DNA from 4 places in the Klebsiella ornithinolytica genome. Region 2 is predicted to be linked to each of the others. Evidence: predicted binding sites of a transcription regulator. Region 2 holds the regulator's gene; each other region holds the start of a gene.
What was found. The regulator CRP, encoded in region 2, controls carbon source genes, mostly activating them, when cyclic AMP is high. The targets are predictions, from matches to a motif close to ATGTGANNNNNNTCACAT.
Positions count from the first base shown of each region.

Region 1: the regulator CRP is predicted to act here: its motif matches at 1,089-1,106, upstream of hpt (hypoxanthine phosphoribosyltransferase).
Region 3: the regulator CRP is predicted to act here: its motif matches at 1,042-1,059, upstream of drpB (cell division protein DrpB).
Region 4: the regulator CRP is predicted to act here: its motif matches at 1,086-1,103, upstream of deoC (deoxyribose-phosphate aldolase).

Region 1 is NZ_CP130153.1:4,594,812-4,596,997, forward strand. It holds gene can (carbonate dehydratase) at 1-364, shown strand, start outside; gene hpt (hypoxanthine phosphoribosyltransferase) at 426-962, opposite strand; gene Q1L34_RS21865 (glucose/quinate/shikimate family membrane-bound PQQ-dependent dehydrogenase) at 1,166-2,186, shown strand, end outside.
Region 2 is NZ_CP130153.1:438,381-440,566, forward strand. It holds gene Q1L34_RS01960 (YccS/YhfK family putative transporter) at 1-969, opposite strand, end outside; gene crp (cAMP-activated global transcriptional regulator CRP) at 1,022-1,654, opposite strand; gene Q1L34_RS01970 (OsmC family protein) at 1,961-2,186, shown strand, end outside.
Region 3 is NZ_CP130153.1:1,877,037-1,879,222, reverse strand. It holds gene Q1L34_RS08730 (phosphohydrolase) at 1-671, opposite strand, end outside; gene drpB (cell division protein DrpB) at 713-994, opposite strand; gene Q1L34_RS08720 (porin) at 1,609-2,186, shown strand, end outside.
Region 4 is NZ_CP130153.1:4,763,617-4,765,802, forward strand. It holds gene deoA (thymidine phosphorylase) at 1-11, opposite strand, end outside; gene deoC (deoxyribose-phosphate aldolase) at 168-947, opposite strand; gene Q1L34_RS22600 (TatD family hydrolase) at 1,416-2,186, opposite strand, start outside.

The DNA.
Region 1 (2,186 bases), 1.4 Mb from region 2:
CTGCGGCGGCGTGCAGGCGGCAGTAGAAAACACCGAGCTGGGGCTTATCGACAACTGGCTGCTGCATATTCGCGATATCTGGTTCAAACACAGTTCGCTGCTGGGCGAAATGCCTGAAGAGCGTCGACTGGATACATTATGTGAACTGAACGTGATGGAGCAGGTTTATAACCTGGGCCACTCGACCATTATGCAGTCGGCGTGGAAGCGGGGTCAGAAGGTCACCATCCACGGCTGGGCCTACGGTATCCATGACGGGCTGTTACGCGATCTTGATGTGACTGCCGTCAGCCGCGAAACCCTTGAACAGCGCTACCGCCACGGAATTTCCAACCTCAAGAGCAAACACGTCAACCACAAGTAAGCCGCCCGCTTCAGAAAACCCCGGCAGCGCGGTGCGCCATCGTCCGGGGTTGCATGAAACCTTACTCGTCCAGCAGCACCACTTTGCCGACGTACGGCAGATGGCGATAGCGCTGAGCGTAATCAATCCCGTAGCCGACCACGAACTCATCCGGGATAGCAAAGCCAACAAACTCTACCGGCACGTTCACTTCACGGCGGCTAGGCTTGTCCAGCAGCGTACAAATAGCCAGAGATTTCGGCTCACGCAGGCTGAGAATTTCACGCACTTTAGACAGCGTGTTGCCGGAATCGATAATGTCTTCCACAATCAATACGTCTTTACCGCGAATGTCTTCATCCAGATCTTTCAGGATTTTAACGTCACGGGTCGTCGACATGCCGCTGCCGTAGCTGGAGGCGGTCATAAAATCGACTTCATGCGGCACCTGTACTTCACGACACAGATCGGCCATAAACATAAATGAGCCGCGCAGCAGCCCCACCAGCACCATCTCGCTGCCGCTGTCTTTGTAGCATTCGTTGATTTGACGACCCAGTTCGGCGATACGCGCTTTGATCTCGGCTTCCGGGATCATCACTTCTACAGTATGTTTCATTAAACTAACCATTTGATTCTTAAGATAAATCATCAACACCGCTGCGAATGCACCGACATTGACCGGCAAGCTATGCAGTATACCAGTAAAAAGAAATATGCGATGCAGGGAATAATAAAGCCCATTTTGTGATTCCGATCACACTTGTTAAATCCTATAATTAATTGCAATTAAAAAATTAACAAACAACCGAGTGTCTTTCTATGGCAGAAACAAAGTCTCAACAATCACGGCTTCTCGTGACGCTGACAGCTCTCTTTGCAGCGTTCTGCGGCCTGTATCTTCTTATTGGTGGGGTATGGCTGGCGGCCATTGGCGGCTCCTGGTATTACCCTATTGCTGGCCTCGTCATGCTGGCCGTCACCGTGATGCTGTTGCGGGGCAAACGCGCAGCGCTCTGGCTCTATGCCGCGCTGCTTCTCGCCACCATGATCTGGGGCGTCTGGGAAGTCGGCTTTGACTTCTGGGCGCTTACGCCGCGTAGCGATATTCTGGTCTTCTTCGGCATCTGGCTCATTTTGCCTTTTGTCTGGCGTCGTCTGCCGATCCCATCGGCCGGCGCGGTCGCCGGTCTGGTTGTGGCCCTGCTGATCAGCGGCGGTATCCTGACCTGGGCCGGTTTTAACGATCCGCAGGAAGTGAACGGTACCCTGAATGCCGATGCGACGCCTGCGGCGCCGATCTCCGCGGTTGCCGATGGCGACTGGCCGGCGTACGGCCGTAACCAGGAAGGCCAACGTTATTCACCGCTAAAGCAAATCAACGCCGATAACGTGAAAAACCTGAAGGAAGCCTGGGTATTCCGCACCGGCGACCTGAAGCAGCCCAACGATCCGGGTGAAATCACCAACGAAGTGACGCCGATTAAAGTGGGGAACATGCTGTACCTGTGTACCGCCCACCAGCGTCTGTTTGCCCTTGATGCGGCTACCGGGAAAGAAAAATGGCACTTTGACCCGCAGCTGAACGCGGATCCGTCCTTCCAGCACGTCACCTGCCGCGGCGTCTCTTATCACGAAGCGAAAGCAGACAACGCGCCGGCAGATGTCGTCGCCAACTGTCCGCGCCGGATTATCCTGCCGGTCAACGATGGTCGCCTGTTCGCCATTAACGCCGACAACGGCCAGCTGTGCGAATCCTTTGCCAACAAAGGGATTCTCAACCTGCAGACCAACATGCCGGTCACCACGCCGGGGATGTACGAACCGACGTCGCCACCGATCG
Region 2 (2,186 bases):
TCGGCTGAAGTGCCAGGCGCAGAACTGCCCTACCGGGTTGTCCGGATGCTGCCAGGCAATTTTCTCCAGCGCGCCGATCTGCTTATCCATGTTAAAGCGCCGCGGATAGCGGTGGTACAGGATGTCATCGGCCAGCACCCGCAGGCGAGCGGCAACGGTTTGCGCGTTCCAGCGGATCACCGCCTCGGCATGGCTGCGTTCTACCAGTTTTTGTACTTCTTCGGGTTGGTGCAGGCTGACGGAGATATGTTCCTGCAAATCCAGCGCCATCTGAAACGCCCGCAGCAGGCGCTTGTGGTCATTGCGCTGGTTCGCCGCCAGCATATGCATCTGCTGGTAGCATTGGGTGATCAGGTCCACCACCTTCTGCTGGCGCGTGAGCAGCGGCGGCAGTGAAGTGGTGGGATCGATATGCTGGGTCAGCAGGCTGTATTTGGCTTCGCAGTAGTTAGCCAGCTCGCGATAGAGCAGGCTCAGCGATTCGCGCAGCGGCTGCTCGCGCCATAGCCAAAACCAGAACCAGTTAAACAGACCGTACCACAGCGTCCCGAGGGCGTAGATCAGCAGTGGCTCCCAGACGGGCATGTTTCCGGCAAGGCTCAGGGTAAAGATCGCGGCAATCAACGAAGCGGGCAGAAGCCTGGCGTGCAGAGAGCTGATCTCCGCCGTCACGCCGAGCAGCAGCGCCAGGCCGCTGAGAATCAAAGGTAGCGGGATCGCCTGCTGAAGCAGAAGCTGGACGACCAGACTGCAGCCGGCGAACAGCGAACCGCCAATAATCAAGCGTTTAAAAAAACGTTTGTGCGGCGTATCCAGACCGGCGACGTTACAGCAGGCGGGCACCAGCGAGAACAGCAGACCTTGCTGTAAATGACCGAGGAGGAGGCCGATTGCGACAGGCAAACACAACACCAGCGTTTGCCGCAGTGCATAGTTGACTTCCGGGTGATAAATCAGCCTGCGCCACATAGAGGGAAAACAAAAACGGCGTATTGCGCAAGCAATACGCCGTTTTATCGACTTAACGCGTACCGTATACGACGATAGTTTTACCGTGTGCGGAGATCAGGTTCTGATCTTCCAGCATCTTCAGGATACGGCCAACGGTTTCGCGGGAACAGCCAACGATCTGACCAATTTCCTGACGGGTAATTTTAATTTGCATACCATCAGGGTGGGTCATCGCATCCGGCTGTTTTGCCAGGTTCAACAGCGTCTGAGCGATGCGCCCGGTGACGTCGAGGAAGGCAAGGTTACCCACTTTTTCTGAGGTCACCTGCAGACGGCGAGCCATCTGCGACGACAAGCGCATCAGGATATCCGGGTTAACCTGAATGAGCTGACGGAATTTTTTGTAGGAGATTTCGGCCACTTCACATGCGGTTTTCGCACGTACCCAGGCGCTACGCTCCTGGCCTTCTTCAAACAAGCCTAATTCACCGATGAAATCGCCCTGGTTGAGGTAAGAGAGGATCATCTCTTTACCTTCTTCATCCTTGATGAGCACAGCCACAGAGCCTTTGACGATGTAGTACAACGTTTCTGCTTTTTCACCCTGGTGGATCAGCGTGCTTTTAGATGGGTACTTATGAATGTGGCAATGAGACAAGAACCATTCGAGGGTAGGGTCTGTTTGCGGTTTGCCAAGCACCATGCGCGGTTATCCTCTGTTATAAGCTATCTCCGGGTGCCGACACTACACGGCATCCGGGCATGCAATCGTATTGTTTCCCTATGCCTGGGAAACGGGCTGGTGATTTTTCTTCAGCCTGTAATGTGAACTCCTCTGCATACATGCAGTACATCAATGTAATACTGTAGCATCCCGACTGTTTTAGCATAGCTTTTGCCGCATGTCTCCTGGTGTCTCGCTTCAGCATGATGCAGGTCGCCTTCCGTTGCGAGAATTGTTATGTACGCGTAATCTGTCAGGAAAATTGCAACCTTGGAGTTAAATTTTATGCAAGCTCGTGTGAAATGGGTTGAAGGGTTAACCTTCATCGGAGAGTCGGCTTCAGGTCACCAGATTCTGATGGACGGCAACTCCGGAGATAAAGCGCCAAGCCCAATGGAGATGGTGCTGATGGCGGCGGGCGGATGCAGCGCGATCGATGTCGTGTCTATTTTGCAGAAAGGTCGTCACAACGTGACTAACTGTGAAGTCAAGCTGACGTCTGAACGTCGGG
Region 3 (2,186 bases), 1.4 Mb from region 2:
AAAACCGCCTCATCGACCGACAGCGGGTCGCCGCGAAGTTCAGCGCTAAGCTTGGCCATAAATTGCACGAGGAAGCGCGCATTGTGTATCGCCATCTCTTTGCCTTTGTCCGTTTGCATCGTGTCGGGTAAACGCAACAGCTTGCACTGAAAATGGTCCAGCGCATATTTTTTGTCATCCAGTTTACGCTGGTCAGCAAAGGGATCGTCAGCATCAAACAGGATGTTGTTCAGCGCCCCGGAGACCGCGAAGACGCGGGCCAGACCAATTGCGCCAAGCGCCTCCAGCCGATCGGCGTCCTGGACAATTTTCGCCTCCGCGCTTTGTGGGGAAATACCGGCACTGAAACTGTGCGCTTCAATCGCATGATAAACGGCTGGATAGCGGTCGCGCGGAAAATCGGGGAATGACGACTGGAGAATAGCCAGCGTTTTTTCTGCCGCCATCACCGAGGAGCGGCTGCGCTCGGGATGGTTTTTCGGCAGGCTAACAATGTCATGAAAATAACAGGCGGTCAGAATAACCAGGCGATCGGCCTGACTCTCTTCAGCCAGCCGCTGCGCGGTTCCCCACACGCGACGAAAGTGCGAAATGTCGTGGGCGGAGTCGCCCTGGGTGAGATGTCCCGCAAGCCAGGCTTCAAAGCGTTGCTGCCAGTCTAGTTGTTGCATACGCGTTCCTCTGAGAGAAGTCAGCGTTGAGCATAGCAACTTTAATCGTGTTGTTCATGCATCCTGGGGTCAGGGCGGGTGTACCAGGCTATCGCCCCCAGAATAGCGCCAACCACGCTCAGCACAAGGAACCCGAGCAGAGCGCCAAGCCACTTACCTGACGTCGATCCCAGATCGCCGTCAATTGTCGCACCGGGGACACTTTCAATTTTGCCAACGACCCACCAGTAGCGCGCCATTGCCCACAGAAAGTAACCACAAAAGGCATAAAAGACCCACAGGGCAAGTTTCCCACCCGGACTTCGTTTCGCTTTCTGCTCCATTAACTCCTCTCCTTTAACTGACAACGAAACCGCGGCACCCGGCAAAAAGGTGACGCACGTCACATTATACTGTGAAAAAGATAACGAAACAGCACCTTCCTCCGGTGAACAAGCGCTTTTAACCATCGCGAGATAGTGATACTTACGTGCCACAGCAGCACAGGATTTATTATCCATCGCCATAAATCTGTGGCGGATAATAATAACCAGCACGCTGGCTCACTACCGTTCGTATAGCGGAGAGATATTTCTCCATCCTCAAAGCCCGTATAAATCCGCACGCACATTGCAGCATCACGCATTATCCGAGAATTAAATAACCCACCCAAATCATTTAAATGACACTCATAATTTATGATAATTAAATTAATGACATGAATACATCACCACAAACACCTAACATATTGTTATTAAAAACAATAAACCACAAAAATACATCATTTCAAAATGATAAATTTTTAATATAAAAATTCAAAATGAAACATTTTGTAATATTGGATATAATTTATTTACATTTTTATTTTAAATAAAATTGAACCTTGCCGATACTATGAAATTGCTTTTTGCAACACGCACACCTATTCATATTAATGATGATTAAAAGGGAATATATAATGAAAAGAAAAACACTGGCACTTTTGATTCCGGCATTATTAGTGGCCGGAACCGTCAATGCAGCAGAAATCTACAATAAGAACGGAAACAAGCTGGATTTCTACGGCAAAATGGTGGGTGAACACATTTTCACCAACACCGATCGCAACAACAGTGACAATAACTCCAAAGATACCACTTATGCCCGTTTCGGCGTAAAAGGTGAAACGCAGATTAACAGCGATCTGACCGGCTATGGACAGTTTGAATACAACATCAAAGCCGATAAACCAGAAGGCGAACAGGGTAGCGCAACGCGTCTGGCGTTTGCTGGTTTAAGATTCGCCAACTACGGCTCATTTGATTATGGTCGTAACTATGGTCTGGTTTATGACGCGGCGGGTTACACCGATATGCTGGTCGAATGGGGTGGCGATGGCCTGGTAGCAACCGACAACTTTATGACGGCTCGCACCAACGGCGTCGCCACTTATCGTAACAGCGACTTTTTCGGCCTGGTTGATGGCCTGACAATCGCACTGCAATATCAGGGTAAAAATAATAACCGCGATCGTTTGAAAGCTAACGGTGACGGGTA
Region 4 (2,186 bases), 1.2 Mb from region 2:
GCGAGAAACAAGGTAACCCCCTGAGGAATAAGGTCAAATTCGGCGGGCGGCGTTATCTGCGCCCGCGCTAAGTTCCTGTAGCCCGGCCGAGCGTCGCGACGCCGGGAATCTCCCGGCGTCGGCGCAGCTGCGCCTCATCCGGGCTACGGTTTTGTCACCGTGACGCCTTAGTAGCTGCTGGCGCTCTTACCGTCGCCGTGCCCCAGCGCTTTCAGCAGGCTTGCCAGCAGGCTGGATGCGCCGAAACGATAGTGGCGAGAATCCGCCCAGTCGGCACCGAACAGTTCATCGGCAATGGCCAGGAACTGCTGCGCATCTTCAGCGCTGCGGACGCCGCCCGCAGGCTTAAAGCCAACGGTTTTCTGTACGCCCATATCGCGGATCACTTCCAGCATGATACGTGCGCTTTCCGGCGTCGCGTTTACCGGGACTTTACCGGTCGAGGTTTTGATGAAATCCGCCCCGGCTTTAATAGAAATTTCAGAAGCTTTACGAATTAACGCTTCTTCTTTCAGCTCACCGGTTTCGATGATCACTTTCAACAGCACGTTGGCCGCCGCGCAAGCCTCTTTACAGGCCTTCACCAGATCGAATCCGACCTGCTCGTTACCCGCGATCAGCGCGCGGTACGGGAATACCACGTCAACTTCGTCCGCGCCATAAGCGATAGCCGCACGGGTTTCCGCCAGCGCGATATCGATATCATCGTTACCATGCGGGAAGTTGGTGACCGTGGCGATACGGATATCCGGGGTGCCTTGCGCGTTCAGCGTTTTACGCGCGATCGGGATAAAGCGCGGATAGATGCAGATAGCCGCTGTATTCCCTACCGGCGTTTTTGCCTGATGGCACAGAGCGATCACCTTTTCATTGGTGTCATCGTCATTCAGCGTGGTCAGGTCCATCAGTTTCAACGCGCGCAGGCTGCTTGCAGATAAATCAGTCATTTTACACTCCGACGGCTTATTGCCGGTTCAATAGTTTGTTCACCTTGCGAGTCTGTTACTATTGTAACATCACCTCGCCGTTACACTTCGACATTCATCACAGTTAATGAAAACTCATAGAGAATTTGCATTACTGTAATGTGACGCAAGTCACCTTTACGAGTGCAGTATTGCGCTGCAAAACGCCATGTTTACTTTAAGCATAATCAAAATCCGCAGACGCAACTGAATGTTAATATAATAACATAAAACCACAGGACACCTCGACAGCAGCGAGTGCATTTTGTGCTAAAAATTGAAAAACAGGCAATAATCACTGAAAAATAAGTAAGTTACTAAAAACAGGAAATGATGGAATTATAACATCCACAGAGGAGTGAGAAAGGGAGGTATCCGGGAATACCGGCGATGAAGCCGCAGCCTCTTCACCGCGGCTGACGCACGAGCGTCATCACTGAGAGTGGGACGTCACAGGGCACAGAACAACGCTTTCGTATTGTGAATCAACGTATTGGCAATGACATCCGCAGGTTCCTGTCGCAGTTCACATAGCGAGGCAAAGACACGGGCCACCTGCTCGGGCCGATTTGGCTGCCCCTGAAAACCATTGAGCGGCATATCCGGCGCATCCGTCTCCAGCAGCAGTGCCGATAGCGGTAGACGCGCCATGACATCACGCGTTTTACTGGCGCGTGGGTAGGTTATGGTTCCGCCGACGCCAATTTTATAACCTGCCTGAACGAAACGTTCCGCTTGCTGCAGGCTTCCCGCGAAACCATGCACCACGCCGGTTCTCGGCAGGGCATGTTTTTTCAGCAGCATCGCCAGCTTATCGTGAGTACGTCGGGAGTGCAGAATCACCGGCAGATCGTAACGCTTCGCCAGCCGCAGCTGCGCTTCCAGCATGACCTGCTGGCGCTCAAACTGCGGATCGTCACGATACAGATCGAGCCCCGTCTCCCCCACCGCGACCAGCTTTCGGTGGCGTTGGCGCAGGCACTCCTCCAGGCGCTCAAGACTGCGCTCATCATGCCGCTCGATCGCAATGGGATGCAGTCCCACGGCGGCATAAATCGCTTCATGCTGCTCCGCCAGCGCTAATACGCGGGGGAAATTTTCCGCTTCAATGGCCGGAACAATTATCTGCGTCACCCCGGCTTGCGCCGCCCGGGCAAGACTCTCGGCGGCATGGCCGGCGAAGGGCGGGAAATCAAAATGACAATGCGTATCGATAAACGT